One region of the Serratia sp. DFXYC6 genome, then DNA from elsewhere that is predicted to be linked to it. Evidence: predicted binding sites of a transcription regulator. Region 1 holds the regulator's gene; each other region holds the start of a gene.

The links. The regulator CRP, encoded in region 1, controls carbon source genes, mostly activating them, when cyclic AMP is high. The targets are predictions, from matches to a motif close to ATGTGANNNNNNTCACAT.
Region 2: rbsD (D-ribose pyranase) is a predicted target of CRP. The motif match lies at 1,820-1,837, and genes of this name have one in related genera.
Region 3: AC2CGQ_RS21435 (PTS mannitol transporter subunit IICBA) is a predicted target of CRP. The motif match lies at 1,317-1,334, and genes of this name have one in related genera.

What each region holds. Positions count from the first base shown of each region.
Region 1 is NZ_JBXUNV010000006.1:22,702-25,980, reverse strand. Features, by position in the region: gene AC2CGQ_RS22595 (YccS/YhfK family putative transporter) at 1-851, opposite strand, end outside; gene crp (cAMP-activated global transcriptional regulator CRP) at 902-1,534, opposite strand; gene AC2CGQ_RS22585 (OsmC family protein) at 1,917-2,324, shown strand; gene AC2CGQ_RS22580 (phosphoribulokinase) at 2,362-3,231, opposite strand.
Region 2 is NZ_JBXUNV010000005.1:6,864-10,142, reverse strand. Features, by position in the region: gene kup (low affinity potassium transporter Kup) at 1-1,750, shown strand, start outside; gene rbsD (D-ribose pyranase) at 1,921-2,340, shown strand; gene rbsA (ribose ABC transporter ATP-binding protein RbsA) at 2,348-3,279, shown strand, end outside.
Region 3 is NZ_JBXUNV010000005.1:80,289-83,567, forward strand. Features, by position in the region: gene AC2CGQ_RS21430 (DUF3053 domain-containing protein) at 205-924, shown strand; gene AC2CGQ_RS21435 (PTS mannitol transporter subunit IICBA) at 1,466-3,279, shown strand, end outside.

The sequences.
Region 1 (3,279 bases):
AGAATATCGTGCGCCACCACGCGCAGCCGGCCGGCGATCACCTGAGCGTTGCGGCGAATGATCGCTTCGGCCTGGCTCTGCTCCACCAGTTTTTGCACCTCCTCCGGCAGATGCAGGCTAACGGTGATGTGCTCCTGCAGATCCATCGCCACCTGAAAGGCGCGCTGCAGGCGCTTTTGTTCGAGGTTGTTGGCGTGCGGCAGGAAATTGAGCTGTTGGTATAAAAGGCTGATCAGATCCATCACCTTTTGTTGGCGTACCAGCAGCGGGGGCAGCGCGGTTTGCGGATCGGTGTGCTGAGTCAGCAACGAGTATTTGGCTTCGAAATAGTCCGCCAGCTCCAGATAGAGCTGGCTGAGCGTCTCGCGCATTGGCTGTTCTTTCCACAGCTTGAACCAGAACCAGGTGAATAAGCCGTACCAGACGGTGCCGATCGCGTACAGCAGCGGCGCCTGCCAGAGAGGTACCGTGCCGGCCGTGCTGAGGGCGAAAATGGCGGCCACCAGCGCCGCCGGCAACAGCCGGGCGTGCAGCGGGCTGATTTCGCCGGTGACGCCGAGCAGCAGCGCCAGGCCCAGCATCAGCGCCGGCAGCGGCACGTGCCACAGCAGTGCCTGTTGCAGCAGCACGCTGCTGAAGGCGAACAGCGTGCCGCCGACGATCAGCCGTTTAAAGAAGCGCTTATGCGGCGTGTCCAGACCGGCGATATTGCAGCAGGCGGGCACCAGAGAGAACATCAGGCCGAGCTGTAGCTGGCCAATCAACAAGCCGAACAGCACCGGCAGGCACAACACCAGCGTTTGTCGCAGTGCGTAGTTGATTTCCGGGTGGTAGATCAGGCGGCGCCACATGGCAGGGAGCAGATAAAAAAACGGCGCAGACTGCGCCGTTTCTTCGGGGATTAACGGGTGCCGTAGACGACAATGGTTTTGCCGTGGGCGGAAATCAGGTTTTGATCTTCCAGCATTTTCAGAATACGGCCAACGGTTTCACGCGAGCAGCCGACGATCTGGCCGATCTCCTGACGGGTGATCTTGATCTGCATGCCGTCCGGGTGAGTCATGGCGTCAGGTTGCTTCGCCAGATTCAGCAGGGTTTGCGCGATGCGGCCGGTCACGTCCAGGAAGGCGAGGTTGCCCACTTTTTCGGAGGTGACCTGCAGGCGGCTCGCCATTTGGGCGGACAGACGCATCAGGATGTCCGGGTTCACCTGGATCAGCTGGCGGAATTTCTTGTAGGAAATTTCGGCCACTTCACAGGCGGTTTTCGCGCGAACCCAGGCGCTGCGCTCCTGGCCTTCTTCGAACAATCCGAGCTCGCCGATGAAATCCCCCTGGTTGAGGTAGGACAGGATCATCTCTTTACCTTCTTCATCCTTGATCAGCACCGCGACGGAGCCTTTCACGATGTAGTAAAGCGTTTCGGCCTTTTCACCTTGGTGAATCAGCGTACTCTTCGATGGATATTTGTGGATATGGCAATGAGACAGGAACCATTCGAGAGTAGGGTCTGTTTGCGGTTTGCCGAGAACCATTCGCTGTTATCCTCTGTTGTTATCGCTGCCTTGTGTCACAGGGGTCAGAGTTCCCTGTAAAACCCGCCTGTAGCCGCAGTTATGAGCGAGGGCTACCGGCAAGTTTTGAGGCGTGTCATAAAAATACGCTGTCGCTCTAGCATATTAACTTGCCGTAAGCGCTGCAAGCTACATTCTGTTAACATACCGGTAAAGGAGCCTTTCTCTGGGCGTTTCCCTGAAATGCAGTGTCCCGGAAAGATTTATTGCGGCTCTGTTTGTAGCACAGAGTAAGGCGGGTGTCTCGTGTTGTCTCGCTTCAGCATGATTAGCATCAGGTTACGTTGCCTGTTTCTATGCGAAAGCGTACTCTGATTTTAAGAAATCAACCGGAGTGACCAGAATGCAGGCAAGAGTTAAATGGGTGGAAGGGTTAACGTTTTTGGGTGAATCGGCCTCCGGCCACCAGGTGCTGATGGACGGCAACGCCGGTGATAAAGCGCCCAGCCCGATGGAGATGGTGCTGATGTCGGTGGGCGGCTGCAGCGCGATCGACGTGGTATCCATCTTGCAAAAGGGGCGCAACGACGTGCGCGACTGCGAGGTGAAGCTGACCTCCGAGCGCCGCGAAGAAGCCCCGCGGTTGTTCACCCATATCAACCTGCACTTCATCGTGACCGGCCAGGATCTGACCGACAAGATCGTCGAACGTGCGGTGAACCTGTCGGCGGAGAAATACTGCTCGGTGGCGCTGATGCTCAACAAGGCCGCCACGGTAACCCACAGCTTCGAGATCCGCCAACCGGCGTAATCGAGGCGGAGCGCGGCCGGCGCCGCGCTCAACGCATTTATTCGATCTTCTTGCCTTCCAGCAACCGTTGCACCAGCGGCGCCATAATCAGCTCCATCGCCAGCCCCATTTTGCCGCCCGGCACCACTAACGTATTGATGTGCGAGATAAACGATCCCTGCAGCATCGCCAGCAAGTAGGGGAAGTCGATCTGGTCCAGGCCGCGGAAGTGGATCACCACGAAGCTTTCATCCAGTGAGGGAATGGCCTTGGCGGCGAACGGGTTGGAGGTGTCCACCGTCGGCACGCGCTGGAAGTTGATGTGGGTGCGCGAGAACTGCGGCGTAATGTAGTTGATGTAGTCTTCCATCGAGCGCACCACCGAATCCATCACCGCTTCGCGGGAGTGGCCGCGTTCGCCGGTATCGCGGATCAGCTTCTGGATCCACTCCAGGTTGACGATCGGCACCACGCCGACCAGCAGATCGACGTGTTTGGCCACGTCATGGTGCTCAGTAACCACGCCGCCGTGCAGCCCCTCGTAGAACAGCACGTCGGTCGGCGCCGGCAGCGGCTCCCACGGGGTGAAGGTGCCCGGTACCTGATTGTAGGGCACCGCTTCGTCGTAGGTGTGCAGGTACTTGCGCGAACGGCCGGTGCCGTTTTTGCCGTAGTCGATAAAGCTCTGCTGCAGCAGGCCGAAGTCGTTGGCCTCGGGGCCGAAATAGCTGATGTGTCTGCCCAGATCGCGCGCCTTGCGGATCGCCGCGTCCATTTCCGGCCGGGTATAGCGGTGGAAGCTGTCGCCCTCCAGTTCGGCGGCGCGGATATTGAGCTGCTGGAAGATTTTACGGAACGCCACGCTGGTGGTGGTGGTGCCGGCGCCGCTGGAACCGGTCACCGCGATAACGGGATGTTTGGCAGACATGATGGTTGTCACTCCGTGTTGAATGCGCCGGCGTCAGGGGATTATTGT
Region 2 (3,279 bases), on a different contig from region 1:
CGGCTTCGATGTTCGTCCAGACGTGGTTTTCGGCTTCCTGTCGCTGATTTTCTGGATGCTGATCGTGATCGTTTCCCTCAAATATCTCACCTACGTGATGCGCGCGGACAACGCCGGCGAGGGCGGTATTCTGACGCTGATGTCGCTGGCCGGGCGCAATACCTCGGCGCGTACTACTGCGGTGCTGGTGATACTGGGCCTGATCGGTGGCAGCTTCTTCTATGGCGAGGTGGTGATCACCCCGGCTATCTCGGTGATGTCGGCGATAGAGGGGTTGGAAATCGCCGCGCCTGCGCTTGACGCCTATATCGTGCCGCTCTCCATTCTGGTGTTGACGCTGCTGTTCGTTATCCAAAAGCACGGCACCGGCAGCGTCGGCAAGCTGTTCGCCCCGGTAATGCTGCTGTGGTTCATCGTGTTGGCGGTGCTGGGCACGCGCAGCATCATTTCAAACCCGGAAGTGCTGCAGGCGCTGAATCCCAAATGGGCGCTCAACTTCTTCATTGAATATAAGAAGGTGTCGTTCTTCGCACTGGGGGCAGTGGTGTTGTCGATCACCGGCGTCGAGGCGCTGTATGCCGATATGGGGCACTTCGGCAAGTTCCCGATCCGCCTGGCCTGGTTCACCGTGGTGCTGCCTTCGCTGGTGCTCAACTACTTCGGCCAAGGGGCGCTGCTGCTGAAAAATCCGGAGGCGATCAAAAACCCGTTCTTCCTGCTGGCGCCCGATTGGGCGCTGATCCCGCTGCTGATTCTGGCGACCCTGGCGACGGTGATCGCTTCGCAGGCGGTGATTTCCGGCGTCTTCTCGCTGACTCGCCAGGCGGTGCGCCTGGGCTATCTGTCGCCGATGCGCATCATTCACACCTCGGAAATGGAATCCGGCCAGATCTACATTCCGGTGATCAACTGGACGCTGTACATCTCGGTGGTGCTGGTGATCATCGGCTTCGAGCACTCCAGCAACCTGGCGGCGGCGTACGGCATCGCCGTCACCGGCACCATGGTGCTGACCAGCATTCTGGTCACTTCGGTGGCGATTAATAACTGGCACTGGAACCGCTTCCTGGCGATCGGCATCGTAACCATCTTGCTGATCATCGACGTGCCGATGTTCTCTGCCAACGCCCTGAAGCTGTTCTCCGGCGGCTGGTTACCGCTGACCCTGGCGCTGGTGATGTTCATCATTATGACTACCTGGAAGAGCGAGCGTTTCCGCCTGTTGCGTCGTCTGCATGAGCACGGCAACTCGCTGGAGGCGATGATTGCCTCGCTGGAGAAATCGCCGCCGGTACGGGTGCCGGGCACCGCGGTCTTCTTGTCGCGCGCCACCAACGTCATTCCTTTTGCGCTGTTGCATAACCTGAAACACAACAAGGTGCTGCACGAGCGCGTGGTGCTGCTGACGCTGCGCACCGAGGATGCGCCTTACGTGCACAACGTGCGCCGGGTGACCATCGAGCAGCTGTCGCCGACCTTCTGGCGGGTGGTGGCCAGCTACGGCTGGCGCGAAACACCGAACGTCGAGGAGGTGTTCCACCGCTGCGGGCTGGAAGGGTTGCCGTGCCGCATGTCGGAGACGTCGTTCTTCATGTCCCATGAATCGCTGATCCTCACCAAGCGGCCGTGGTACCTCTACCTGCGCGGCAAACTGTTCGTCGCCCTGAGCCGCAATGCCCTGCGCGCGCCGGATCAGTTCGAAATCCCGCCGAACCGGGTCATCGAACTCGGTACGCAGGTCGAGATCTAATCTGCCTGACAGGGGCTCAGCATGGCTGAGCCCCTTTTGTTTGCGCTTTCTCCGTGCGCGAACGAAACGTTTCGATAACGATCACACTTCTGCATTGTCCGGGTTGCCTTCCCCTGACGTTTTTTTAAACTCCCCCAAAGAGCGAAACGTTTCGCTAGCGGAGTGAGAAGATGAAAAAAGGCGTATTACTGAATTCTGACGTGTCTGCCGTGATTGCCCGGCTGGGGCATACCGACCAGCTCACCCTGTGCGATGCGGGCCTGCCGATACCGGCGGCGACGCAGCGCATCGATCTGGCGTTGACGCAGGGCGTGCCGACCTTCATGCAGGTGTTCGCGGCGGTCACGCAAGAGATGCAGGTAGAAAGCGCCATCCTGGCGGAAGAGATCGTGAAACAGAATCCGTCGCTCCACGAGGCTCTGTTGGCTGAACTGACCGCACTGGGCCAACGCCAGGGCAATACCATCAGCGTGCGCTATATCAGCCATCAGGCGTTTAAAGCGCAAACCGAGCACAGCCGGGCGGTGATCCGCAGCGGGGAGTGTTCGCCTTACGCGAACGTGATCCTGTGCGCCGGCGTAACTTTCTGAGGCGTTTATGCAACCTTTACTGCAACTGAAAGGGATTGATAAAGCCTTTCCCGGCGTGAAGGCGCTTTCCGGCGCTGCCCTCAGCGTTTATCCCGGCAAGGTGATGGCGCTGGTGGGGGAAAACGGCGCCGGGAAGTCCACCATGATGAAAGTGCTGACCGGCATCTACCAGAAAGACGCCGGCAGCCAGTATTTTCTCGGTAAAGAGGTGGCGTTCAACGGGCCAAAGGATTCGCAGGAAGCGGGCATCGGCATTATTCATCAGGAGCTGAACCTGATCCCGCAGCTGACGATTGCGGAAAACATCTTCCTCGGCCGCGAGTTCGTCAACCGTTTCGGCCGCATTGACTGGAAGCGCATGTACGCCGAGGCCGATCGCTTGCTGGCGCGCCTCAATCTGCGCTACAGCAGCCACCGGCTGGTGGGCGAGCTGTCGATCGGCGATCAGCAGATGGTGGAGATTGCCAAGGTGCTGAGCTTCGAATCGAAAGTGATCATCATGGACGAACCGACCGATGCGCTGACCGACACCGAAACCGCCTCGCTGTTCAAGGTGATCAATGAGCTGAAGGCCGAAGGGCGCGGCATCGTCTATATCTCGCACCGTCTGAAAGAGATCTTTGAAATCTGCGACGACGTGACCGTGTTCCGCGACGGGCAGTTTATCGCCGAGCGGCCGGTGAGCGAGCTGCAGGAAGATTCGCTGATTGAGATGATGGTCGGCCGCAAGCTGGAAGAACAATATCCGCGCCTGGATTTGCCGCGTGGTGAAAAGCGGCTGGAAGTCAGTCATCTTTCCGGCCCCGGCGTTGAAGACGTCAGCTTTACGCTGTACCGCGGCGAGATCCTCGGCGTGGCCGGGCTGATGGGCGCCGGGCGCACCGAATTGATGAAGATCCTGTACGGCGCCGCGCCGCGCAAGGCCGGCACCGTCAGCCT
Region 3 (3,279 bases), on a different contig from region 1:
ATTGAAGCATCCGGTCGCTGACGGCAATGAACCTCAGTGCGTTTTGCGCACGATGTTCAACCGCCTCCGGCCGAGACAATGTTCACCGCAAACGGAATCGCGTATCGGAACGCCGCCAGTTGATCTATTCTTATAGGCGCACGGAGTGCGGAAAAAGGGGCGGAGTCCAATGAAAAAGCAGGTTTATAACAGGAGTTATGTCACATGGCGGTAGGGATCCAGAGCAGAGGTTTCGCGCGTTGGTTGGCACCGGTATTGGCATTGTTGGTGGTCATGCAATTGACCGCCTGCGGCGATAAAGAGCCGGAACAGCGCAAAGCATTCATTGATTACTTACAGAATACCGTGATGCGCAGCGGGGCGAACATCCCCACGCTGAGCGAAGACCAAAAGCAGAAGTTCGGCAACTATGCCGGCGATTACGCGATTTTGGTCGGCTTTTCACAGCAGCTGTCCAAGTCGGTCGGCGCCAGCCTGACGCCAGCGCTGGATCAGATTAACCAGATCCGCACCGCGCAGGACTATCTGAACAAACGCGATGCGCTGCAGCAATCGGTCGGGGCGTTAAACCTGCTGGGCCAGCAGATCCAGTCCGCCAAGTCGCAGGCGGATACCGCCCGCACGGCGCTGAAACAGCCCGACGATCTGAAGGCGGTGTATAACCAGGCCTATGACAAAATCGTCACCGCGCCGGCCAACGCCCTGATGCCGGCAATCCCGACCACCGCCAGCTTTGTGCAGGATCTGGTGCAGGTTGGCGATTTCCTGCAGAGCCAGGGCAATCAGGTCAGCTTCAACAACAACGGCGTGCAGTTCCGCACCGCGCAGCAGGTGGCGCAGTACAACACCATGATGTCGAATCTGGTGGCCAAACAGCAGAACCTGGTGAATGCGCAGAAAGCCATTCAAAGCGTGACGCAATAACGCGCCTACGACGATCTACAGGCCGGCATTGCCGGCCTGTTTTATTTCCCCTCAGCGTTTCCAATAGCTTGCTGGTTTATTACGCAGGCTTCTGTACTACACTTCAATTAATCCATTCATTCGGCAATGTAGTTTTCTTTCATTCATCACTTCGCTAGTTCCCGGCGGGATGAGTGCTCACAGGGAAGATCAAACAGAGCGTCGCGTTCGGGCGCTGCAGCGAAAAATAAATTGTGATGTTTATCACAATTTAAAAACAAACAACCAAGTTAAAAATGTGACATTAATCACTTTATTGTCGGTTTTTGGGCGGTTTTTTTCTCACTGTGCTTTTTTTACACGCCATAAATGTGATCTTTATCACCATAAATGAGGGGTTGTTGGGGTGTTGTGTGTGACCTGCATCACAAAAAATTCGTGAAGTTCGCGTGACAAAAACAGCGTGATAGAGTCCGTTTCGCATACAGCGGCAACACGGCTGGATCGTCACAACAATAATCACGCGCTCTATTGTCAGCGCGTAACAATAGGGGTGTGTTTTATGTTTTCACCAGACATCAAGGTTAAAGTGCAAAACTTTGGCCGCTTCCTGAGCAACATGGTGATGCCCAACATCGGCGCCTTTATCGCCTGGGGGATTATCACCGCGCTATTCATTCCAACCGGCTGGCTGCCGAATGAGACCTTAGCCAAGCTGGTCGGCCCGATGATCACCTACCTGCTGCCGCTGCTGATCGGTTATACCGGCGGGCGGCTGGTGGGCGGCGATCGCGGCGGCGTGGTCGGCGCCATCACCACCATGGGCGTCATCGTCGGCGCCGACATGCCGATGTTCCTCGGCGCGATGATCGCCGGTCCGCTGGGCGGCTGGGCCATCAAGCACTTCGACCGCTGGGTGGACGGCAAGATCAAAAGCGGCTTTGAAATGCTGGTGAACAACTTCTCCGCCGGCATCATCGGCATGCTGTTGGCGATCCTGGCCTTCCTGGGCATCGGGCCGCTGGTGGAGGTGCTTTCCAAGCTGCTGGCGGCGGGCGTGCACGTGATGGTGACGAACAACCTGCTGCCATTGGCGTCCATCTTCGTTGAACCGGCGAAAATCCTGTTCCTGAACAACGCCATCAACCACGGCATCTTCTCGCCGCTGGGCATCCAGCAGGCGACGGAAGCCGGCAAATCGGTGTTCTTCCTGATCGAAGCCAACCCAGGCCCGGGCATGGGCGTGCTGATGGCCTACATGTTCTTCGGCCGCGGCAGCGCCAAGCAATCCGCCGGCGGTGCGGCGATCATTCACTTCCTGGGCGGCATCCACGAAATCTACTTCCCTTACGTGCTGATGAATCCACGTCTGCTGCTGGCGGTGATCCTGGGCGGCATGACCGGCGTGTTCACCCTGACGATGCTGAACGGCGGCCTGGTGTCTCCGGCTTCCCCGGGGTCGATTTTGGCGGTGCTGGCGATGACCCCGAAAGGCGCCTACTTCGCCAACATTGCGGCGGTGTGCGCAGCCTTTGCCGTCTCCTTCGTGGTGTCCGCTTTCCTGCTGAAAACCTCCAAGGTGAAAGAGGAGGACGATCTGGAGGCCGCGACCCGTCGCGTGCAAGAGATGAAATCGCAGTCCAAGGGCGGCGCGGCCGCGCCGGCGGCGGTCGATGGCGATCTGAGCACCGTGCGCAAAATCATCGTCGCCTGCGATGCGGGCATGGGCTCCAGCGCCATGGGCGCCGGGGTACTGCGCAAGAAAGTGGCCGACGCCGGGCTGAAGAACATCTCGGTGACCAACAGCGCTATCAACAGCCTGCCGGACGATGTGGATCTGGTGATCACGCACCGCGATCTGACCGAGCGCGCGATGCGCCATGCGCCGCAGGCCCAGCACATTTCGCTGACTAACTTCCTCGACAGCAAGCTGTATGGCGATCTGGTCGAGCGTTTGCTGGCGGTGAACACCGCTGCCGCAGCGGCCCCGCAGAGCGGCGCGCACGCGGCTGCAGAGGCCGGCGAACCGGGGCTGTTCAAGCTAAGCGAGAGCAACGTGTTCCTCAACCTGCAGGCCAGCGACAAAGAGCAGGCGATCCGCTTCGCCGGCGAGCAACTGGTGAAGGGCGGCTACGTTGAGCCGGAATACGTGCCGGCGATGCTGGAGCGCGAAAAGCTCACCTCCACCTACCTGGGCGAATCGATCGCCGTGCCGCACGGCACCATCGAGGCCAAAGACCGGGTGCTGCGTACCGGCGTGGTGTTCTGCCAATACCCGCAGGGCGTGCGCTTCGGCGATGAAGAGGATGAAGTGGCCCGTCTGGTGATCGGCATCGCCGCGCGCAACAACGAGCATATCCAGGTGATCACCAGCCT